Regions from separate parts of the Pseudodesulfovibrio halophilus DSM 5663 genome, predicted to be linked through region 2. Evidence: predicted binding sites of a transcription regulator. Region 2 holds the regulator's gene; each other region holds the start of a gene.
The links. Region 2 encodes sigma-54, which starts transcription at its own class of promoters, with help from an activator protein. Its sites were predicted from a motif close to CTGGCACGGNNNNTGCTT; they were not measured.
Positions count from the first base shown of each region.

Region 1: the regulator sigma-54 is predicted to act here: its motif matches at 3,452-3,469, upstream of BR24_RS05830 (SHOCT domain-containing protein).
Region 3: the regulator sigma-54 is predicted to act here: its motif matches at 3,586-3,603, upstream of BR24_RS01650 (flagellar hook protein FlgE).
Region 4: the regulator sigma-54 is predicted to act here: its motif matches at 3,376-3,393, upstream of nifJ (pyruvate:ferredoxin (flavodoxin) oxidoreductase).

Region 1 is NZ_JCANTV010000009.1:207,747-213,406, forward strand. It holds gene rimO (30S ribosomal protein S12 methylthiotransferase RimO) at 1-539, shown strand, start outside; gene BR24_RS05820 (pyridoxal phosphate-dependent aminotransferase) at 721-1,911, shown strand; gene BR24_RS05825 (LysR family transcriptional regulator) at 2,154-3,038, shown strand; gene BR24_RS05830 (SHOCT domain-containing protein) at 3,121-3,411, opposite strand; gene BR24_RS05835 (universal stress protein) at 3,576-3,998, opposite strand; gene BR24_RS05840 (sugar transferase) at 3,995-4,612, opposite strand; gene BR24_RS05845 (glycosyltransferase family 4 protein) at 4,609-5,660, opposite strand, start outside.
Region 2 is NZ_JCANTV010000015.1:118,909-124,568, forward strand. It holds gene rapZ (RNase adapter RapZ) at 1-216, opposite strand, end outside; gene BR24_RS15060 (PTS sugar transporter subunit IIA) at 223-672, opposite strand; gene hpf (ribosome hibernation-promoting factor, HPF/YfiA family) at 676-1,218, opposite strand; gene rpoN (RNA polymerase factor sigma-54) at 1,258-2,685, opposite strand; gene lptB (LPS export ABC transporter ATP-binding protein) at 2,928-3,653, opposite strand; gene BR24_RS15080 (LptA/OstA family protein) at 3,654-4,493, opposite strand; gene lptC (LPS export ABC transporter periplasmic protein LptC) at 4,495-5,112, opposite strand; gene BR24_RS15090 (KdsC family phosphatase) at 5,114-5,638, opposite strand; gene kdsA (3-deoxy-8-phosphooctulonate synthase) at 5,635-5,660, opposite strand, start outside.
Region 3 is NZ_JCANTV010000004.1:53,582-59,241, reverse strand. It holds gene BR24_RS01675 (MBL fold metallo-hydrolase) at 1-162, shown strand, start outside; gene BR24_RS01670 (glycosyltransferase family 4 protein) at 225-1,349, shown strand; gene BR24_RS01665 (Hpt domain-containing protein) at 1,424-1,765, shown strand; gene BR24_RS01660 (OmpH/Skp family outer membrane protein) at 1,838-2,359, opposite strand; gene BR24_RS01655 (FAD:protein FMN transferase) at 2,421-3,428, opposite strand; gene BR24_RS01650 (flagellar hook protein FlgE) at 3,676-5,262, shown strand; gene BR24_RS01645 (tetratricopeptide repeat protein) at 5,312-5,660, shown strand, end outside.
Region 4 is NZ_JCANTV010000012.1:36,240-41,899, forward strand. It holds gene nifJ (pyruvate:ferredoxin (flavodoxin) oxidoreductase) at 1-3,294, opposite strand, end outside; gene BR24_RS10930 (sigma-54-dependent transcriptional regulator) at 3,623-5,047, opposite strand; gene BR24_RS10935 (ABC transporter substrate binding protein) at 5,032-5,660, opposite strand, start outside.

The DNA.
Region 1 (5,660 bases), on a different contig from region 2:
ACGCTCATCCGGAGATTCTGAAGAGAATGGGGCGCCCCTTCTCGCGCGATCCCCAGAAGGTGCTTGAGCGCGTAAAGCGGTTCTTCCCGGACGCGGCCATCCGCACCACGTTCATCGTGGGCTTTCCGGGCGAGACAGAGGAACATTTTCATTATCTCATGGACTTTGTCCGGGAACACCGGCTGCATCACGTCGGAGTGTTTCCGTACTGGCCGGAGGAAGGCACCCCCGCGGCGGAAATGCCGGATCAGGTCCCGGACGAGATCAAGGCAGCCCGGCGCGACGCCCTCATGGAGCTTCAGGCGGAGATATCGGCCGAACTGATGGAAGAATATGTGGGGCAGGAACTCGAGATCCTCGTGGAGCGCGCCTCTCCCGAGTGGCCGGGCCTTTATGAAGGGCGCGCATGGTTTCAGGCTCCGGAGGTGGACGGCAAGACCTACATCAGCGTTCCCGAAGGCGCAGAGCTCACTCCCGGCACCTTCGTCACCGCGGAAGTGGAGAGCGCCTCCACATACGATCTTTCCGTACTGCTGTAATCACCGCTCACCTCTCCAGTCGAGATTCAAGCCCCCGCTTTGACGGGGGCTTTTTTTCGTCTGACCCGCTTCCGGAGCGGCTCGCTCCACTCCGCCTCAGGAAGAAGCACAATCTCACTTTATTCCGGAAATGAATTGCCGTATCCTCCCGTGACGCAAAAAACACTAGGAAGGAGAAACTATGCAACTGGTTTCCGGACAGATAGGCGAATACATGGACAAGGCGTCCTGGATTCGGAAAATGTTTGAGAAAGGTGCCGAACTCAAGGCAGAATTCGGCGCTGACAACGTGTGCGACTTCAGCCTCGGCAACCCAGACCTGCCGCCGCCGCCGAGCGTGGGGCAGGGATTGAAGGAAATGGCCGATCAGGCGGACAAGCCTTTCGCCTTCGGCTACATGCCGAATTTCGGGTATCCCGACGTCCGCGAATCCCTCGCGGAGCACGTCTCTCGCGAACAGGGAACCGAGGTCCCGGCCGAAAACCTCATCATCACCTGCGGTGCGGCAGGCGCGATCAACGCCTTTCTGCGCACCGTGCTCGACCCCGGCGAGGAAGTGGTCGTGCCCGCGCCCTTCTTCGTTGAGTACGGCTTCTACTGCGAAAACCACGGCGGCGTGCTCAAGCCGGTCCCGGCCAAACCCCTGACCTTCGAGCTCGACATCGACGCGATCGACAAGGCCATCACGCCCAAGACCCGCGCCGTGCTCGTCAACTCGCCCAACAACCCCAGCGGCGCCGTCTACTCCGAAGAAAGCCTCAAGGAGCTGGCAGCCGTGCTCGAAAAGCACAATGAGGGCCGCGAACGGCCCATCTTCCTGCTTTCCGACGAGCCCTACCGTTTCCTCGCATACGACGATACCGACGTGCCGAGCCTGTTGCCGCTCTATCCGTACACAGTGGTCTGCTCCTCGTTCTCCAAGAACCTGAGTCTGGCCGGAGCACGCATCGGTTATGCACTGGTGAACCCGGCCATGCCCGACTCCGAAGCGCTGCTGGCCGGACTGGTCATGTCCAACCGCATCCTCGGCTTCGTGAACGCACCGGCCATCGGTCAGCGTCTGCTGCACCGCTCCCTCGGGTCCGGGGTGGACATCTCCGTCTACGACGAACGCCGCAAGGCCATGGCCGAAGTGCTCGATAACGCGGGCCTGCGCTATACCATGCCCAAGGGCGCGTTCTATTTCTTCCCAGAAGCGCCCGGCGGCGACGACGTGGCCTTCACCGAACTGTTGCTCAAAGAGCGCATCCTCGCCGTTCCCGGCAAGGGATTCGGGTTCCCCGGCTACTTCCGCCTGACGTTCTGCGTGGGTGAAGACGTCATCCGCCGCAGCGCCGATGGCTTCAAGAAAGCCGTGGAAGCGGCATCGTAAATGGCATAAACGAAAAGTGGAAGCCCGGACGGGCTTCCACTTCATCGCTTCGCAGGGGTTCGCGGCTCCCTTGAAGCTTGCCGTATGCCCACGGAGAGGGTAATGGGCTGCGGCGTATGTTCAACTGTATTCCTCAGCGAGAACGAGTGCACAGTACGCATCACCCACGTTTTGATCTATTTACAATGCGTGAAGTACGGTTTCAGAAAAACTGATGCCTAAAAAATACACTTCGAGAAAATATGGAACTGTATCAACTCAGGACGTTCGTCACCGTGGCCGAAGAGGGCAGCCTGACCCGCGCGGCATCGCGTCTATACGCCAGCCAGCCCGCGGTCAGCGCGCACATCAAGGCCCTTGAGGACGAACTCGGCATAGCCCTGTTCAGGCGCACCCCGCGCGGAATGGTCCTCACCGAGGCCGGAACCGTCCTGCGCAAACGGGCCGACACCATCCTGCATCAGACAGACGTTCTGCTGGCAGAAGCCAAACAGCTCTCCGGCGAGGTATCCGGAGAACTGAGGGTAGGCCTCAACACCGACTCCGAATTCCTTCGCATCACCGAACTTCTGGAACTGCTGGCCGAGCGCCATCCAGAGCTGAAGCTGCACCTCGTGCAAAGCTCCACCGAAGGCATCCTGCGGGAAGTCCGCGCCAGAAGACTCGATGCCGGCTTCGTCTTCTACGGCCTGCCCGTCAACGACCTGGCCACCGAATCGCTCGCGAAATCACGCCTGCAGATCGTGGCACCCGCCCACTGGAAAGATCGCGTCGAAGGCCTCCCTGCGGAAAAACTGCTCGAGCTCCCATGGGTCTGGCCCGCCACCCACTGCCCGTTTCGCAACATTCTGGCCGAAAATGCGGACCTCTTTCATACGGACCCGGCCAACCGAATCGAAGTCGACTCCGAAGACATCATCCGACAACTTGTCGCAGCAGGAAAAGGCCTCTCCATCATGCGAGAAGACGAAGCCCGCGCAGCAGTCAAGGCCGGAAAAGTCATCCTCTGCCTCGAAGACCGCGACTTCACCACCAATATTCTCTTCACCTACCTCAAAAACAGACAGGACGACCCCGCCGTCACCGCGCTCGCCCAAGCCGTCAAAGACGTCTGGCAGGATCAGTAGTTCCTTAAAAGGAACGCCCCCGCTGGTCAGGCGGGGGCGTCGGGAGGAGGATGCTTGTCTCAAGAGGTCTTTCTGTACGGAACTATCGTCTCATCGCGGCTCGAAGTTTTTCGTAGGTGGCGTCGTCGATCTCGCCTTCCGCATAGCGACGCTTGATCACGTCCATTGCGATTGTCTGATGCGAAGGCTGTCGACTGCGGAACAGGCGCACTCCCATGAAAATCAGGGTTCCAAGGAGCAACAGACCGATCAGGCCGCCGAAGGGCATGTGAAAGGGAAGCCAGCCGGACGACATGAATCCGCCGCCTCCCCAATGGCCGTAGCCGTGTCCGCCGTTGCAGAACCAGTTTCCGAGTGCGCTCAGCATGTCCATGAATACTACCTCCTGCTTCGATTGCGCGTTACTTGAGACTAAGCACGCCGCGTGCCAAAAATACAAAGCCAATTATTTCAGACTGATAAAAGAAACCCCTCTTGCCGCAATGTGCAAGAGGGGTCACTTTCTGCACGAAATGCGTGCACAAGGGGTTGCACCTGTCACTTCACAACCAACACGGGGCAATGCGCGGTGTGGAGCACTTTGTGGGTTACGCTGCCGAGCAGGAGTCCTTCAAGGTCGGACTTCCCTTTGGAGCCCATGACGATGATGTCGCAGTCTTCGGCCTTGGCGACGTCGGCGATGACTTCGCCCGGTCGTCCGCCGACGATGCGGTCGCGGTAGACGACGTCCTGTCTGTCGAGGCGTTCGCGATAGGCGGAGAGCACGTTTTCCGCATCCTGCGTGTAGTGGTTGAGCACCCACTGCACGTTGGGCTCGCCAAGTTCGTTGGGGACGGGTTTGCGGCACACGAGCAGCAGGATTTCGGCGTTGGAGCTTTTGGCCATGTCCACGGCGCTGGTTGCGGCGGCGTCGGAGTGGCGGGAGCCGTCGACGGGGAGCAGGATTCTTTTCACGTTCATGGCGAATCTCCTTTGTTGCGGGCTTGTTCGTTGCCGGTAAACGGTTCCACCGTGGCGTGCCCTTCCTGCGAGATACCCTCGCGTCGGAGCACGCCGGTAACGGTCATGAGCAGTATCTTCAGGTCCAGCGGCAGCGTCCTGTTGTCGACATACCAGACGTCGAGCTCGAAGCGTTCCGGCCACTGCACGGCGTTGCGGCCGTTGACCTGCGCCCAGCCGGTAATGCCGGGGCGCACCTCGTGTCTTCTGGCCTGCCTCGGGCTGTAGAGCGGCAGGTACTGCATGAGCAGGGGGCGCGGGCCTACGAGGCTCATGTCCCCTTTTAACACATTGAACAGTTCGGGCAACTCATCGAGCGAACTGGCTCGCAACGCCTTCCCGAAGGGTGTCAGCCGTTGCTCGTCGGGCAGCATGGAGCCGTCCGGGGCCTCGGCGTCGAGCATGGTGCGAAACTTGAGGATGGTGAACGGTCTGCCGTTCAGACCGGGACGCTGCTGGCGAAACAGGACCGGGGCGCCGAGCTTCAGTCGCACCAGAACCGCCACGGCAAGCAGCACGGGCGAAAACACGACCAGCGCCGCCAGCGAGACGAGGATATCCATCACCCGCTTCATGCGGCCCCCATGGTCTTGAGTATGTGTTCGTTGACGCGGTTCACGTCGAATCGGTCTTCGGCCATCTCACGGCTCTTGCGGCCCATCTCGCGCACGGCGTCCGGGGCTTCGATCATCCGCTGAATGGCCAGCTCCAGCGCGTCGACATCTTTTGGAGGGATCAGATAGCCGTTGGCGCCCTCCTCCACCGTGAGACGGCAGCCGGGCGCGTCCGTGGTGACGATCGCCCTGCCGGTGCTCATGGCTTCGAGCACGGAGCGCGGCACGCCTTCGCGATAGTAGGTGGGCAGCACATAGGCGGTGCAGCCGGTCAGCAGAGGCCGCACGTCCTCCACGGGGTCGAGCAGCTCCACGGCTCCGGCCTCTTTCCAGCGACGCAACTCCTCCGGCCCGACGCCGTCCTCCCCCTGCTCCACGGCACCGGCGATCCGGAACACCGCATCCGGGAATCGTTTCTTGAGTCGTGCCGCGGCCTCCGCGAAAAGGCTGACGCCCTTGGACCGGATGAGCCGAGACAGACACAGAAAGACCGGCGGACCCGCGGGAGGCTCGGAAAAGGCATAGTGTTCCAGATCAACGCCGGTGCCGTTGGTCACTTCGGCACGTATGGCGTCAGGGACCACCCCGAGCTTTTGGAAAAAGGCCAGATCGTCCGGGTTCTGGAAGAAGACGGCGTCGTTGGTGCGAAGCCCGGCCGCGTAAAGGCCGCGCACAAGGTTGAATATGAGCCGCCGCTTCATGCCCTCGTCCTCGGTGAAGGCGTATCCGAGGCCGGTAATCATGGAGTATATGGCCGGGACGCCCGCCAGCCTGGCGGCGAAGGAGCCGTAGACCACGGGCTTGATGGTGTAGGACAGCACCGCGTCCGGTGCCAGATCCCGGAACACCCGCTTGAGAGCCAGCAGCGAGCCGAGGTCGCTCAGGGGATTGAGGCCGCGTCGGTTCAGCGGGATTTCCCGATAGCTCGCTCCCATTGCTTCCAGTTGCGGTCCCGGGGAAGGTGAATACGGCGGGGCCATGGCCACGACCTCGTGACCCCGCTCCAGCA
Region 2 (5,660 bases):
AAAGTCGTCCTGACGCAGGTCCAGTCCGAGCACCAGCCCGCGCTGCCGGGGGTCATCCTTCTGCCGAAAGAGCTCCGCGAGCTTGGGTGCCATGCTCACCGGCAGCCCGTCCACGCAGAAAAAGCCGAGGTCTTCAAAGACCCGGATGGCGGTACTCTTCCCCGCCCCTGAAAGGCCGGTTACAATGATGACCGTGAAGGCGTTGCGTGGTGTCATGGCGGGTTATGCGCTCTTGAGCAGTTTCCAGAGTTCATCCTGTCCCTCCGCCTCCATGAAGGCCTTGCGGAAGGAGTCGTCCTTCAAAAGCCGCGAGATGTGCGCCAGAATGCGCAGATGCATCCCCGCGACCTGTTCAGGAGCGAGCACCAGAAAGAATATATGACACGGCTTGAAGTCGAGCGACTCGAAGTCGAGCCCTTCCCGGCTTCGGCCTGCCACAACGGCGATCTGTTCCAGAGAGTCCAGCTTTCCGTGTGGAATGGCGACGCCGTCGCCGATGCCTGTGGTGCCGAGCTCCTCGCGCTCCTTGAGAACGCGCAGGACATTGTCGGCATCCATGTCCGGGAAGCGTTCCTGCAAGGGAACGACAAGCTCTCCGAGGGCCCCGGCCTTGTCGGCCGAGGCCATGTCGGAGAGAATCAGGTCCTTTTCAAGGTAGTCACCAAGTTTCATTGATCAGAATCCGGGATCGATGAGGCCGAAGTCTCCGTTGTCGCGCTTGTAGATGACGTTGACGCCCTCGGTTTCGCTATTCCTGAAGACGAGGAACTCATGATCCATGGTGTCAAGCTGCATGGCAGCCTCGTCCACGGACATGGGCTTGGGCACGTAGCTGTCCGTTCCCACAATGGTGGGCTCGGAAAGACGGTCTTCGCCATAGTTCAGGTAGTTCATGCGAACCTCCCGTTCCTGACGGACCTTTCTGGTCTTGCCCTTCATCTTCTCGCGCTGCTTGCGAAGCTGCGCCTCAAGCTTGTCCAGCACCAGATCAATGGTGGCGTACATGTCCTCGGAGGACTCGATCGCCGTCAGGTGCATGGTGTCCGCATCCAGGATGACGTCCGCCTTGTGACGGAGCTTCTCCACCATGAGGTTCACCTGAAGATCCGCATTGTCGGTGTCCTTGAAGAACTTGCCGAGCTTGGCGAAGCGCTTGTTGGCATAATCCCGCAGATGCTGAGAAGGATCGAAGTTCTTGAAGGTGAAGCTGATATTCATGGAATACCCTCCTGGTTATGGGTAGTGAACAAGCCTTGACTAAAAATAGCTCTTGCGCTTGGACGATGATGCAATCCCCATGGCGGACCGGTACTTTGCCACGGTCCTGCGGGCGATGTTCACGTCCAGCCGCTCCTTGAGTATCTCGCCGATCTTTTCGTCGCTGAGCGGTTTTTTCGGCTCCTCCTCGCTTATGAGTTTCTTTATGAGCGCCTTGACGCTTTCCGACCCGACCTGCGAACCGTCGCCGAGGTCGAGAGCACTGTTGAAAAAGAATTTGAGCTCGAAAATGCCGTGCGGTGTGGACACGTACTTGCTCGTCGTGATGCGGCTGACCGTGGACTCGTGCATGTTTATGTCTTCGGCGACCTCCTTGAGGATCAGGGGCTTGAGCTTGGTCACGCCCTCCACGAAGAATTCGCGCTGAAACTTCACGATGCTCTCCATGACCTTGTAGAGCGTGCGCTGGCGCTGGTACAGGCTCTTCATCAGCCATGCCGCGGAGCTCATCTTGTCGCGGAAATAGTCCTTGTCCAGATCCGCCCTTCCCTGCACGGTGTCGGCGAGGAACTGGTTCATCTGCAAACGCGGCAGACCGTCCTCGTTGAGCACGATCACGAAATCGTCCCCGTAGCTGTAAACATACACGTCGGGGCTGACGTAGTGCGGCTCGGTACTCGAAAAATTGGCGCCAGGCATGGGGTCGAGCTTCTGAAGCTCTTCAAGATACCCCTTGAGCTCTTCCAGAGAAATCTTGAACTTTCGGGCAAGCGGCTTGAAGCGGTTCTTTTCGATGTCCTCAAGGTGTTCGGTGACTATCGACACAAGAATGGGATCGTCGATGCCGAGCATCTCCATCTGCACAAGCAGACATTCACGCGGAGTACGGGCCGCAACGCCGACAGGGTCGAGACGCTGGATGCGCCTGACCACGGACTCGACGAGATCCTCGTCGACACCGGGAATCATCTCGCAGAGCTCTTCCATGCTGGCCTGAAGATAACCGTTGGAGTCAAGGTTGCCTATGATTACATCGGTAATGGCGACCTCCTGCTCCGAGAAGTCGGAGAGACGGATCTGCCAGCCGAGGTGCCCTTCAAGGGAAGGCTTAGACGCGAGACGGGCCTCAAAAGTCAGGCCCTCTTCCGGGGACTCGTATTCGCGGACCTGCGACTGCTTGGAAGAGCTGGAGAACTCGCCCATGTAGTTGTCCCAGTCCGCGTCACGCATGACGGATTCATCGGTCCCCTCGCCCGCTTCCTTGAGGGAGTCCGACTCCTTTTCCGGAGCCTCCTGAACGGCCTCGTTTTCGGATTCCTCCAGAAAAGGATTTTCAAGAAGCTCCTGCTGAACCGTTTCAACCAGCTCGAGACGCGACATCTGCAGCAGCTTGATTGCCTGCTGCAACTGCGGCGTCATGACCAGCTGCTGCGTCAGCTTGAGTTGTTGCCTGAGTTCAAGCCCCATACGGTTTCTCTATTCATGCGGGCGTCCCACCCGGTTCTCGACATAAAATTGGTCATTTGCTCGGGGTACACAACCCGAATCACTTGTGTTGAAGTATGCCACATGCTTTCCACTACCGCAAGAAAGACCGGATAACCAACTGCAAATGTTGATTTTACACACACAACACAATGAGCATGAAAAAACTGTACCAACCTTCCGGGCGACTGTAAACGACCAAAGGGTGGAACTCTCGAAAAAAACTAGAGAGAGAAGTCTTCGCCCAGATAGATCTGCCGGGCCCGGGAGCTCTGCACGATGTCGGCAGGCGTGCCGTCGAGGATGATGGTGCCCTCGTACACAAGGTAGGCTCTGTCGCAGATATTCAAAGTTTCCCGGACATTGTGGTCAGAGATGAGAATCCCGATGCCCATACTCTTGAGCACGGAGATGATTTCCTGAATATCAATGACAGCGATGGGGTCGATGCCGGCGAACGGCTCGTCGAGAAGAATGAAATCCGGACTCATGATAAGCGCCCGGGCTATTTCCAGCCTGCGCCTTTCCCCGCCGGAGAGGTACATGGAAGCCTGATCCGCGAGCTTGGTTATGGAGAACATCTCCATAAGCTCATCGGCGCGGTCGCGCTGCTGGCGCGGCGTCATATCCGTCTGCTCAAGGATTATCTGCAGATTCTCGCGAACCGTCAGTTTGCGGAAGATGGAGCTTTCCTGCGGCAGATAACTCACGCCGAGCCGCGCCCGTTCGTGCAACGGAAGGTCTGTGATATTCCTGCCGTTGAGATAGACGTCTCCCGAATACGGCTTGACGATCCCGGCGAGCATGTAGAACGTCGTGGTCTTGCCCGCGCCGTTGGGCCCGAGCAGTCCGACGACTTCCTCGCGGCCGAGCGACAGGCGAATGCTGTGAACGACTTCCTTGCGACCGTAACGTTTGCTGAGATCGGAGGCGGAGAGGCCCTTTTCCATCTACTGAATCTCCAGACCGCTGTTGGTGAAGAACTCGGCTTCGACGCGCTTGCCTTCGCCGCCGACCACCTCACTGCGGTTTTCCCGAACATAAAAACGAATCTTGTCGCCGGTGATGCTGTTGGGGCCGTCGCGCAGGACCGGGTCCTGCTCCATGACCAGAATCCGCGGCTCGACCAGATAGGTCAGCTTGCCGCAGTCACCGGAAGTGTTCCCCTTCTCCGCGTGGACATTCCCGGTGGCAATGATGCGATCAATACCTTTCACATCGAACCGCTTGTCACCCGTGACAAAAAAGGCGGAGACCTTGTCGGCGGTAAGCGTGAGCCCTTCATGCTTGGCAACGACGTTTCCCTCGAAGGCCACGACCTTGCCCTGCTCGTCGTAGGTCATGCGGTCCGCGTTGACCTTGACGGGGACGCCGGTGGGTGCCTGCCGCGGCTTGGGCGGAACGTCCTGAATGTCGGAAACGACCTGCCCGACGCCTTCGGCCGGCTCCACTCCCTCAGGCGCCTCGGCCTTGTTTTCAGCAGACTCGCGCGGGTCGGGAATTTTTTCGAGATACTTGGCGTTGGCATAGCCGATAGCCGCAGACTCGGGGAATTCAGAGGCACCGGGTTCAAAGACGGCCACCCAGCCATCCTGCGGGTATCCCACACGGACGCGATCGCCTTTCATGAGGGTGCGAACATGCTCGGCACCGGGACTTCTGGCCTCGCGAACGTTCAGATTCACGGAAGTCTCACGCAGTTCACCGCGCTGCTGGGAGAAGGCATCGGTCGCAGGGAGAGCCACAAACAGCGCCGCCACCATGAAATACAAGACTCGATTGAAAATCATTTTACTGCTCCGCTTGTTCGTCAGCCCTGTCAGAGCCGACCGCGCTGGTACTCACGACCGCTTCGACGCCACCAGCGGCCACCATCCGCCGTGAGAGGAGATCTATTTCGACGGCGGGGGCCTTCACCTTCAGGTCTGGCCGGGTCACGGAAACACCGCCCTTGATGACGACCTTATCGATGGCCCCGACATAGTCGAAGTTCTTGGCCTGCACGGTAAACATGCCGAAACGGCCGTCCACGTTGTCGTAGAGCGTGAGATTGTCGTTCTGTTGGTCCACTTCTCCGCTGTCGGCACGCACGTATACTTCCTGCCTGTCATCGCCGAAATAGGCGGTGAGCTGCGGACGCTCGACGACAACGAGCCCCTTGTCCTGATCGTAGGCGGCCTTGCGTGCCTGCAACCTCCAGTCGAGGGCACCTCCGCTACCCTGCTCAAGCAGAATGTCCTCCGCGCTGATTTCCGCGCTGGAAACCAGCGGGCTGTCCTCCATGGTCCGCTTGTCGGTGGACGCAGGTTTTTCGGGCTCGGAATGGGAGACATACTCCTTAACGATGAACCCGAAGACGATCCCGCTGAAAAAGATCGCTCCCCAAAGCAGGAACGGCCGAAGCTTCATGTCACCCCACCCACTTGTTCCACTGTTCTTCGAGCAGACCCCGGTGCTTGAGAATGAAGGTTATGGCCTCGCGAACGGCCCCGTCGCCGCCGCGTTTCGTGGATATCCAGTCAGCCATGCTCAGGATTTCCGGTTGGGCGTTGGGAACGGCAAGCGCGAACCCGGCCACCCCCATCACCCCGGCGTCCACCCAGTCGTCGCCCATGAAGGCGGCGTTCTGCGTGCTGACCCCGACGTTTTCGCAGATCTCTTCGAAAAGCGGCACCTTGTGATGATTACCCGGATAGTAATGCCGGATGCCCAGCTCCTTGATGCGGCGCTCCACCGGCGGCTGGTTCAGCCCGGTGATGACGGCGACCTCAAGCCCGGCGGCCTGCGCTATCTTGATGCCCAGACCATCCTGCACGTTGAACCGCTTCATGCGCATGCCGGACTCGTCGTAGTACAGACCGCCGTCGGTCAGCACGCCGTCGCAGTCAAGCACGAGCAGTTCCGTCTTGGCGGCAAGCTCCTGTGCGCGACTCATGCAACGGCCTCCCGGACGGCGA
Region 3 (5,660 bases), on a different contig from region 2:
GTCCGGTCGCACAATCCCGGTCAGTACAAGACCTCCGAATGGTTCAAGGGCATGAACCGGTTCTATTGCCTCAACTGCGGCGGGAGCCTCCTGCAGGAGATAGCGGCGGAGCACGACGGCAGGCGCTGGAGGGTCCTTTCCGGCAATACCTGCCGCCATTGACTCGCAATCGCCCGGAAAACATGCTAGCGGATTCCTGACTTCCGTTCGGAGGTCGGGGAACTATGCGCATACTCAACGTCATCACAGGGCTGAACACCGGCGGCGCCGAGACCATGCTGCTCAAGCTGTGCGGCGGCCTCCGCGCCAAGGGTGCGGATGTCGAGGTCGTGTCGCTGCTGGAGCCCGGCACCGTTGGCAGGCGCATCGCCGAGACCGGAGTGCCAGTCGTGGGTCTCGGGATGCGTCGCGGCGTGCCGTCGCCCGGGGCGCTGGCGTCCCTGATTGCCCTGCTGCGCAGGAGGCGGCCGCATATTGTCCTGTCGTGGCTCTACCACGCGGACCTGCTGGCCTTTGCCGCCACGCGGTTCGCTCCCCGCAGCGCCCTCGTCTGGAACCTGCGCTGCTCCTACATGAATCTGGCAGAATACAGGCGCACCACGGGCCTGACGGTCCGGGCCTGCGCCGCGTTCTCCCGCTTTCCCGACGCGGTCATGGCCAACTCGGACGAGGCCATACGCTTCCACGAGTCTCTCGGATACAGACCCCGCCGCACGCAGGTTGTCCCCAATGGTTTCGATACCGAACGCTTCCGCCCGGACGCCGAGGCGCGACGGGCTCTGCGCGAGCGCGTCGGCGCTGCCGAAGATGACTTCCTTGTGGGGCTGGCCGGACGCCATGATCCCATGAAGGACCATGCGACCTTTCTTGACGCGGCGGGCCGGGCGATGGCGGAGAACCCCCGCCTGCGCTTCGCGCTCTGCGGCACGGGCGTGGACGAGGACAACCGGAATCTGGCGGAACGTATTCGGACTGCGGGGCTGGGTGACAGGGTGCACCTGCTCGGTCGTCTGGACGACATGCCGGGCTTTATGGCGGGGCTGGACCTGCTGGCCCTCTCTTCCGTAGGCGAATCCTTCCCGAATGTGCTGGGCGAGGCCATGGCGTGCGGAGTGCCCTGCGTATCCACGGATGTGGGGGACGCCGCCGCGATCATCGGGGACACCGGGTCGGTCGTGCCGCCGCGGGACCCGCAGGCGCTGGCGCGCGCGCTGCTGAATGTGTCTCGGATGTCTCGGGAATCATTGCGAAACGCTGGAAGTGCCGCGCGACTCAGGGTGGAGCAGGAGTACGGCCTTGAGTCGGTAACGGAAAAGTATCTTTCCTTTTTGCGGCAATTGCGGAAATAATACCCATAGCTTGAAGAGCATGGCAGATTGCATGTACGATACGATTATGTCGACTATCATGTAGGGAGTACAGCATGACATTTTTCGATTCCGATTTTTTCCTCGGAAGTCTCGGGGGCGACAACGAACTGGCGGCGGAACTGCTTGACGCCTATCTGGAAGACAGCCCTAAGCGGCGCGACACGCTGGCTCAGGCGGTGGAGAACGGTGACCTGGATGGCGCTGCCAAGGCCGCCCATTCCCTCAAGGGCATGTCCGGCGTGGTCCGGGCGTCGCGCCTTTCCGACATGGCCCTGTCCATGGAAATGGCGGCCAAGGAGGGGCGTGAAGAGCAGCTGCGCGAGCAGTTCGAGCAGTTCGACTCCTCCTTTGACGCGGCAATAGGCGAGATGAAGGATTTCCGCGATTCCATCTGATTCGGGATTTCGATGTAAAAAAGGCCCCCGCACCTTCCGGTGCGGGGGCCTTTGTCGTTCAGGCTGCCGGATCTAGTTGGATTCGGCTTCGGAACCCTTTTCGGCCTTGTCGGCTTCAACAACGGCGTCGAAGTCGATCTGGACCTTGTTCATGCGCTCGGTGACTTCTTCGGTCACATCGAGTTCCGGAGACATGGAAAGGGCGGACTGCTTGGGCAGGATGATGTCGAGGCCCTTTTCCTTGCGGAAGGCTTCCAGTTCCTTGACAAAGGCCTCGTTGAGCTTGCCGAAGATGCGCTGCTGTTCCTTGCCCATGCTCTGCTGCAGCTTGCTCATGGCCTGCTTGTAGCGGGCCGTGGTTTCCTGATTTTCGTCAGCCTGCATGGCTTCGTAGGCTTCGCGCGCATCGGCCTGAAGTCCTTCGCCTTTCTTCTGCAGGTAGGCCATGGCTTCGGAGGTGGCGGAGTTGCTCTGGAAGGCGACGGTTTCGTCCACCACGCCGATCTTCAGGCTGTCGGCCTTCTGCTGCTGGTTGCAGGCGGTGAGGCCGAGAAGAAGGACGAGGGCGCAGAGCGCGGATGCGTAACGTTTCATGTGATGAAGCTCCAATGTTTGTTTTTTGATGATTTCAAGGGTCCGTCTACGCCCGGCCGAATCAAATGGCAACCCTGTCGAATCCCGAACTGCGCAGCTCGGTCCCGTCGGGGCCGAGGATGAGGCATTCGGTTCCGGGGCGTGACCTGACGAGTTGCAGGCCGTTTCTGGGGCCGAGGACGTAGACCGCGGTCGAGAGCGCGTCGGCTTCGGCCGCGTTGCGGGCGATGACGGTGACCCCGGCCGCGGTGCGGCAGGGATATCCGGTTCTGGGGTCCAGCAGGTGGGCGAATCCGCCGGCCTCGGGCCGGAGCGATTCGTAGCTGCCGGAACTGGCGACGGCGCCGTTGCGAAGCCGCGTGACCGCAGGGTACTCGCCGCCGTCGGGCGACTGAACAGCGACCCGCCACGAGCGGTGGTCCGAGTCGGTCCTGGCCCGGATGTCACCTCCGGCGTTGATGAGGTGCGTGGAGGCGCCGAAGTCGCTCATGACCTCGGAGGCCCTGTCCACCAGTGCGCCCTTGGCGATGCCGTCGAGGGTGACCGCCATGTCGCAGCCCAGCGCCAGACGCTGGCCGGAAACGACGATTCGTTCGGCGTGCACCAGTTCGAGCGCCTGCCTGACCTCTTGGCGGTCCGGCTCGACACCCTTTGCCGCGGCCTCGCGGAAGAGAGACACCAGCGGGGTGACGGACGGATCGAAAGCGCCGTCTGTCGAGCGGTGCCAGTTGGCGGCGGCCTCCATGAGGGAGACCATCTGCGGCGGCGGCGCGGCCAGCTCGCCGTCGCGGTTGAGCACGGAGAGGGCGGAAGAGCGGTCGTGTCCGTCGAAAACGGGCAGCTCTGCGCGGATGGCCTCAAAGGCCCTCCCGGCGGCTTCATCCGCGAAGTCCCCCGACGGGTGCGCCACCGTGACGGTGACGAATGTTCCCATGAGCAGGGCCGTGCGGCTGTGCCGCTTCGTGCCCGGTGCGGCAAACGCCGTTACGGGCAGGGAGCCCGCGCCGAGGGTCAGACCCAGAACGCCAAGGCTCCGGAGCATGTCTCTGCGGGAAAGTGTGCGGGCCATTCGCTGCTCCCGTGCTTGGGGGTTAAAATCGTTTCCAGACTACGCAACCGGCATGTTTTTGTCCAGACGGTGCGGTTTTCAGGGCATCTCTTCGTGCCGGGGCATGTTTTGCCCACTGCATGGGGATGATAACCCGCCGGGATGAAATGTCAATCCCGTGGCATGGCTGTTGCTAGGTAATGGCACGGAGAATATCGGGAACGTTTTGCCCGGTTGGGGAACCGGGGAGTGCCCGAAGGAGGAAGTCATGGCATTCAGTTCAATGTATATAGGCGCCACCGGGGTGAAGGCGTACAGCGACGGCATGCAGGTCGTCGGCAACAACCTCGCCAACGTCAATACGGTGGGATACCGCAAGGCGGATATCCACTTCAATTCGCTGATGTACTCGCAGATGGCCACCGGCAGCCACCGCTCCGCGGGAGGAGTGATGGAGTCCAGCCAGATGGGCAAGGGCGTCGGCGTGGCGGCCGTGCTGGCGGACTTCAGGCAGTCGGCCATGGAGACCTCCAGCGAGGTCACCGACATAGGCATCGAAGGCAAGGGATTTTTCGGTGTCGGGGACCCGGACGGCTCGGACGTCTTCTACACCCGTGCAGGCAACTTCCGTTTCGATCGCGAGGGGTATCTCGTGAACCCCGCCGGATATCGTCTGCAGGGATTCGGCGTTGACCGGGAAACCGGCGAGTCCACCGGCACCATCGGCGATGTGCAGCTGCCCATGGAAGACGTGGTGGTGGACGGCCAGACCCTGCGCACGGTGGTCAGCCCGCCGCGCGCCACTTCCGCCGTTTCCATGATCACCAATCTCGACCGCACGAGCCCGGATTCCATCACAAGCAGCACGAACCCGTTTTTCGCCATGTTCGGCAGCTACGACGCCTCGGACGAGGAGCCTCTTGCACGGGCTCCGTACACATCCAGCATCAAGGTTTACGACGAGAACGGCGATCCCCATCAACTGACGGTGTCCTTCGACCCGGTGAACGAGAACGGCGTCTCCAACGCTTCCGGCGGAAACACCTTCTGGGAATACGCCGTGACCATCCCGGCCTCGGAGGATGGGCGTGCAGGTTTTCAGGGCAGCTCGCAGGCCGGGCTGCTCGCGGTGGGCACCCTCAGCTTCGGCCCCGGCGGGAGCCTCGTGAACATGAGCGCCTTCACGGCGGACGCGGCGGGAACCCTCAGCAACTGGGCGCCGGCGGACATGGGATTGATTCAGAGCAACGGCATGCCCACGTTTGACGTGGCCTTCATCTCTTCCAACGGCAGCACTGCCGCGCAAACCGTGGGGCTGGACTTCGGGGTGACAACCTCGACCCTGAGCTGGGCAGGAGGTGCGAGCAACGCGGCCTCCGTGGGGATCAACGCCGCCGCGCTTCCGGAAATGAGCGACACCTCTCTGAGCGTGAACAACACCAGCTCGTTCCCGGACGGCTCCCGAACCAAGTTCGCCACGCAGGACGGGTATGCGCAGGGGTACCTGCGGGATATTTCCATCAGTCGCGACGGGTTCGTGGAGGGCAATTTCTCCAACGGGGAGACGGAGCGGCTGGCTCAATTGACCCTGTACCGCTTCCAGAACGACTTCGGCCTGCGGCGCGAGGGCGGCAACCTGTTCTCCGCCTCGCAGGACGCGGGGACGATCCTGACCGGAGCTCCCGACAGCGAGGCGTTCGGCACCACGAACCAGAACTCGCTGGAGATGTCCAATACGGACATGGCGCAGGAGTTCGCGGACATGATCCTGACCCAGCGCTCGTTCCAGAGCAACACCAAGGTCATCACCACTTCTGACTCCATCCTCAATACCACCATCAACATCAAGAAATAGCTCTTGAATCCGGCGGACCGGGCGGGTATCTCCATGCACGGAGGTATCCATGAACAGCGAAAGCATCCGGTCCGCCGTCGAAACCGCCCGCGCCGACAGCCCCGCCGGGGCCGAGGCGCTTTTCTGCGCCTGCGTGCTCGCGGACGCGCCCGTGCCCTTCGAAATGGCCATCGCCGCCGAAGGCGCCATGCACAATCCCGCCCTTATCAATCCCGCCGCCGCCATGTTCGCGGTGGCCGCCACCCTCGACCCGGTGTGCCGTCTCGGGCTCGTGGAGATGGACCACGGCACCGGCACCTTCAGCGTGCCGCAGCAGGTGCGCCGGTTCATCCTCGACGAGCTCGACCCGCAGGAACACGCGGTATGGCAGAGTCGGGCCCTGCACGCCCTGTCGCTGG
Region 4 (5,660 bases), on a different contig from region 2:
GCGGTACAGCGGCCAGTAGCCGGAATCCACCGCGAGCTTCTGCTCGTACTGGGTCTTGCCCATGCCCTTGCGGATGCCCTGGTTGATGCAGGGAGCGTAGCAGATGATGACGGACGGTCCGGGGTAGGCTTCCGCCTCCTGGATGGCCTTCATGGTCTGCTGCTTGTCGGCGCCCATGGCGATGGAAGCCACGTAGACGTATCCGTAGGTCATGGCCATGCGGCCCAGATCCTTCTTGCCGGTGCGCTTGCCCGAGGCCGCGAACTTGGCGATGGAGCCGAGCGGAGTAGCCTTGGAGGACTGTCCGCCGGTGTTGGAGTAGACTTCGGTGTCCATGACGAAGATGTTGATGTCTTCGCCGGAGGCGAGCACGTGGTCCACGCCGCCGAAACCGATGTCGTAGGCCCAGCCGTCGCCGCCGAAGATCCACATGGACTTCTTGGTCAGCAGGTCGGCGTCCTTGGCGATTTCGCCCAGCAGGCCGCCCTTGGCTTCCAGCAGGCCCTTGAGCTTGTCGCCGGCTTCGCGGGACTTGGCAGCGAAGTCCTTGCCTTCCAGCCATTCGTTCATGGCGGCGGCGACTTCGGCGTCAACGCCTTCGTCCAGAGCCTTGCGGACCTTGGAGGCCAGCAGCTCGCGGCGCTGATCGATGGCCATGCCCATGCCGTAACCGAATTCCGCGGCGTCTTCGAACAGGGAGTTGCCCCAGGCCGGACCGTGTCCGTCCTTGTTCACGCAGTACGGGGTGGTCGGTGCGGATGCGCCCCAGATGGAGGAGCAGCCGGTGGCGTTGGCGATGATCATGCGCTCGCCGAACATCTGGGTGATGGCCTTGACGTACGGGGTTTCGCCGCAACCGGAGCAGGCGCCGGAGAATTCCATCAGGGACTGCTGGAACTGGCTGCCCTTCACCGTGGTGCGCGGCATGAGATCGTCCTTGAAGGAAACGGTCTCGGAGAAGTCGAAGTTGGGCACTTCGGCTTCGGTCTGGGTGTGCAGCGGCTTCATGACCAGCGCGGATTCCTTGGCCGGGCAGATGTCGGCGCAGTTGCCGCATCCGAGGCAGTCGAGGGTGCTGACCTGCATACGGTACTTGAGGCCCTTGATCTGCTTGCCCTTGGCGTCCAGCGTCTTGAAGGTTTCCGGAGCGGAAGCCATTTCTTCTTCGGTGGCCAGCACCGGGCGCAGGGCGCTGTGCGGGCAGACGAAGGAGCACTGGTTACACTGAATGCAGTTGTCGGCGATCCACTCGGGAACGTTGATGGCCACGCCGCGCTTTTCGTATTTGGAAGTGGCGACCGGGAACAGGCCGTCCGCGCTGAATGCGGAGACCGGCAGGTCGTCACCCTTCTGAGCCAGGATCGGGCGAACCACGTCGGAGATGAACGCGGGCTCGTCGGACTTGGCGGCGGGAGCGTCTTCGGCGTTCTTCCAGGATTCGGGAACCTGAATTTCCACCAGAGCAGCTTCGGCGTTGTCCACCGCGGCGATGTTCATGTTGACGATCTTTTCGCCCTTCTTGCCGTAAGCGGTGTGGATGCCGTCCTTGAGCAGCTTGACAGCCTGCTCGAACGGGATCACGTCGGCCAGCTTGAAGAACGCGGTCTGCATCACCATGTTGATGCGGTTGCCCAGTCCCACTTCACCGGCGATCTTGACGGCATCGATGTTGTAGAACTTCAGGCCCTTCTCGGCGATGGTGCGCTTCATGGCGGCGGGCAGGTGCTCGTCCATTTCCTCCACGGTGTTCCAGGAGGAGTTCATGACGAAGGTGCCGCCGTCCTTGATGCCGTCGAGCAGGTCGTACTGGTTCACGTAGCTGGCCTTGTGGCAGGCGATGTAGTCGGCTGCGGAGACCAGGTAGGTGGACTGGATGGGCTCTGCACCGAAGCGCAGGTGAGACACGGTGATGCCGCCGGACTTCTTGGAGTCGTATGCGAAGTATCCCTGTGCGTACAGGTCGGTGTTGTCGCCGATGATCTTGATCGCCTGCTTGTTGGCGCCGACGGTGCCGTCGGAACCAAGACCCCAGAATTTACACTGCACGGTACCCTTGGGGGTGGTGTCCAGAGCGCCTTCGACGGGCAGGGAGGTATTGGTGACGTCGTCTTCGATGCCCACCACGAAGTGGTTCTTGGGGGCGTCCACGGACATGTTGTCGAAGACGGACTTGACCATTGCGGGGTCGAATTCCTTGGAACCCAGTCCGTAACGGCCCGGGATGACTTCGGGAGCGCCGCCCTTTTCGGCGAACACGGTGCACACGTCTTCGTACAGCGGATCGCCGATGGAGCCGGGCTCCTTGGTGCGGTCCAGCACGGTCAGGCGTGCGACGGATTCCGGAAGAACGGACATGAAGTGTTCGGCGGAGAACGGGCGGTACAGGCGGACCTTGATCAGGCCGACCTTCTCGCCGTTGGCGTTGAGGTGGTTGACCACTTCCTCGATGGTCTCGCAGGAGGAGCCCATGGAAACGATCACGCGGTCGGCATCGGGTGCGCCCACGTAGTCGAACGGCTTGTAGGAGCGGCCGGTGAGCTTGGAGACCTTGTCCATCTCGGCCACCACGACGTCGGTCAGACGATCGTAGTACGGGTTGGCGGCTTCACGGCCCTGGAAGTAGATGTCCGGGTTCTGTGCGGTGCCGCGCAGCTGCGGGTGCTCGGGGTTCATGGAACGCTGACGGAACTCGTCCACCTTTTCCATGTTCACCAGCTTGGCCATGTCTTCGTAGTCGATGACTTCGACCTTCTGGATTTCATGGGAGGTGCGGAAGCCGTCGAAGTAGTGCATGAACGGCACGCTGGATTCGATGGAGGCCAGATGCGAGACCAGCGCCAGGTCCATGGCTTCCTGGACGGAAGCGGAAGCGACCATGGCGAATCCGGTCTGACGGCAGGCCATGACGTCCTGATGGTCACCGAAGATGGACAGGGCGTGGGCGGCGATGGCGCGGGCGGACACGTGGAACACGCCCGGCAGCAGCTCGCCGGAAATCTTGTACATGTTCGGGATCATGAGCAGCAGGCCCTGCGACGCGGTAAAGGTCGAGGTCAGGGCTCCGGCGGCCAGACAGCCGTGTGCGGCGCCTGCGGCGCCCGCTTCGGACTGCAGCTGGCGGACCATCACTTTCTGTCCGAAAATGTTGGTGCGACCTTGCGCGGCCCACTCATCGGCGATCTCGCCCATGGTGGAAGACGGGGTGATCGGGTAGATCGCCGCACATTCGCTCATGGCATACGCCACGTGCGTGGTGGCGGTATTGCCGTCCATGGTTTTCATTTTTTTAGCCATTCAACTCTCCTTGCGCCCGTTTCGGGCGATGGGTTTACAAACGGTGTCATCACACTTCGGATGTGGGTGGCCTTCACCCATTACCAAGAACCATGCCAAACTTCCTCAACATCTAATAATGCAGAAAAATCGAATGAGTAGCATTATAATCACCTCCCGCAGCCATCATCTATAACCCTCCGAGTCCGAAAATTCGGACACGTTCCGGGCCCTTGACTGTGTGAAAAAGAAGACAAAGGTCACAAGACGGAAAACAAAACTTGCAAAACACTGAAATGCAAGAATTAATTGTGTCCGAATTTTCGGACAGAGGCTTTTTTCGACGGATTTAGAGTGACAGGCCGTACTTCTTCAGCAGCGCATAGAAATGCGAGCGCGACAGGCCGGACACGGAGAGCGTTTTCGGGACATCACCCTCGCACTGGCGAATGAGCTCCTCAAGGTAGGCCTTCTCGGCCATTGACTTGAATTCACGCAGAGCCGGGAGCTGCTGTTCGAATATCTCCTCGAAAATGTCCTGCCCCAGCTTGCGCCCGGGCTGAACGTCGTCCGAAGAGTCTGAGCCGGTCATCTTGTGGATCTGCGCGCGGGCGACCTTGATGCGCAGTTCCCTCGGCAGGTGCATGGAGTAAAGCGTCTTCTCTTCGCCTGCTCCGACCACGGTCTGCTCCATGATGTTCAGCAGTTCCCGTATGTTGCCCGGCCACTCGTAGCTCTCCAGCGTGGGCAGGAAGTCGGAGCCGAACCCCTTCTCGGCAACGCCGTAACGGCGACAGATGCGCTCGGTCTGCCACTGGGCGAGAATGCGCACGTCCTCGGGACGCATACGCAGCGGCGGCAGGTGAATCTGCATGGTCTTGAGGCGGAACAACAGGTCACTGCGGAACTCGCCCTGCTCCACGAGTTTCTCGAGGTCCTGATTGGTGGCGGAAAGCAGGCGGAAGTCACTCTGCAGCTCGGACGTGCCGCCCACGGGCCGGAACGTACGCTCCTGAAGGACACGCAGAAACGATTTCTGGATGGAAAGGGGCATCTCCCCCACTTCGTCGAGAAAGAGCGTCCCCCCGTCGGCCAGCTTCACGAGACCGGTGCGGTCGGAGTGGGCTCCGGTGAACGCTCCTTTCTTGTGCCCGAACAAAGTGCTCTCCACGAGCGACTCGGTGAGCGAGGCACAGTCGACCACCACAAAGCTGCCGCCCTTGCGCCCGCTGTTGCGGTGAATGGTGCGGGCGAACAGCTCCTTGCCGGTGCCGGTCTCGCCGGTGACCAGCACGTTCGAGTCCGCACGCGCCGCTTCCGCCAGCTGGCGAAGGGTGCTTTTGAACGACGGACTCTCGCCGATTACCCCGCTCAGGTCCAGATTCTCCAGCGCGGACTTGGCGAGCTTCTGGTCGCGATATTTGAGGGCGCGGCCCAGAGTGAGGGTGATTTCGCGTACGGAGCTCGGCTTGAGCAGGTAGTCCCAGACGCCCTGCTGGATGGCAAGCTCTGCCCCGTCCGGATCGCCGCGGCCCGTGAGGATGATGACCTCCGGGGCCTCGGGGAGCGACACGATCTCCGGCAGGATGTCCAGCCCGTTTCCGTCGGGCAGGCGGACATCGAGAAACACCACGTCGATCCCTCCCTGCCGCACTCGGCGCAGCCCTTCGTCGAGGGTCAGCGCCTTGGACGGCTTGTGCGCCATCCGGGTGGAGAGACTTTCAATGGTGCCGCAGACTTGCGGATCGTCGTCTATGATCAGGATTCGGGCCACGTATCACCTCGTTTCGCATCGCTTAAAACGGTAGCCACCGCCTCGGCGATGATGTTTTTGTCGTAGGGCTTGATAACAACGCGCCTTATGTTTGGCAAACCCGAAGCGGCCCCCACGGCATCTTCGCGACCGGAAACCAGCAGCAGCGGGAGTCCCGGCACTATGTCCGCAAGCGTCTCGGCCAGGTCGACGCCGTTGGCGCCGGGCATGTCGAAGTCGGTGATGACGAGGTCGAAGTCTTCCTCGGCCTGCGCCACCAGCTCCAGCGCCCGCATCACGTCCGCCGCGGCGCTCACGCTGTAGCCGAGGCTCTCCAGCAGCCGGGGCGTGGTCTCCAGCTGATCCGGGTCGTCCTCCACGAAAAGGATTCGTCCGTCGCCCTGCACCAGCCCCTCCACGAGCGCCATGGGTGCGTCCTGCCCCTCGTCCAGCAGCGGGAGGTAAATCTCGAAGGCGGTCTGCTTCCCCGCGGAACTGCTCACGCGGATGCCGCCGTTGTGGCCCTTGACGATGCCGTGCACCACCGCGAGGCCGAGGCCGGTGCCCTCCGCCTTGCCCTTGGTGGTGAAGAACGGGTCGAATATCTTGTCCAGAATTTCTGCCGGAATGCCGG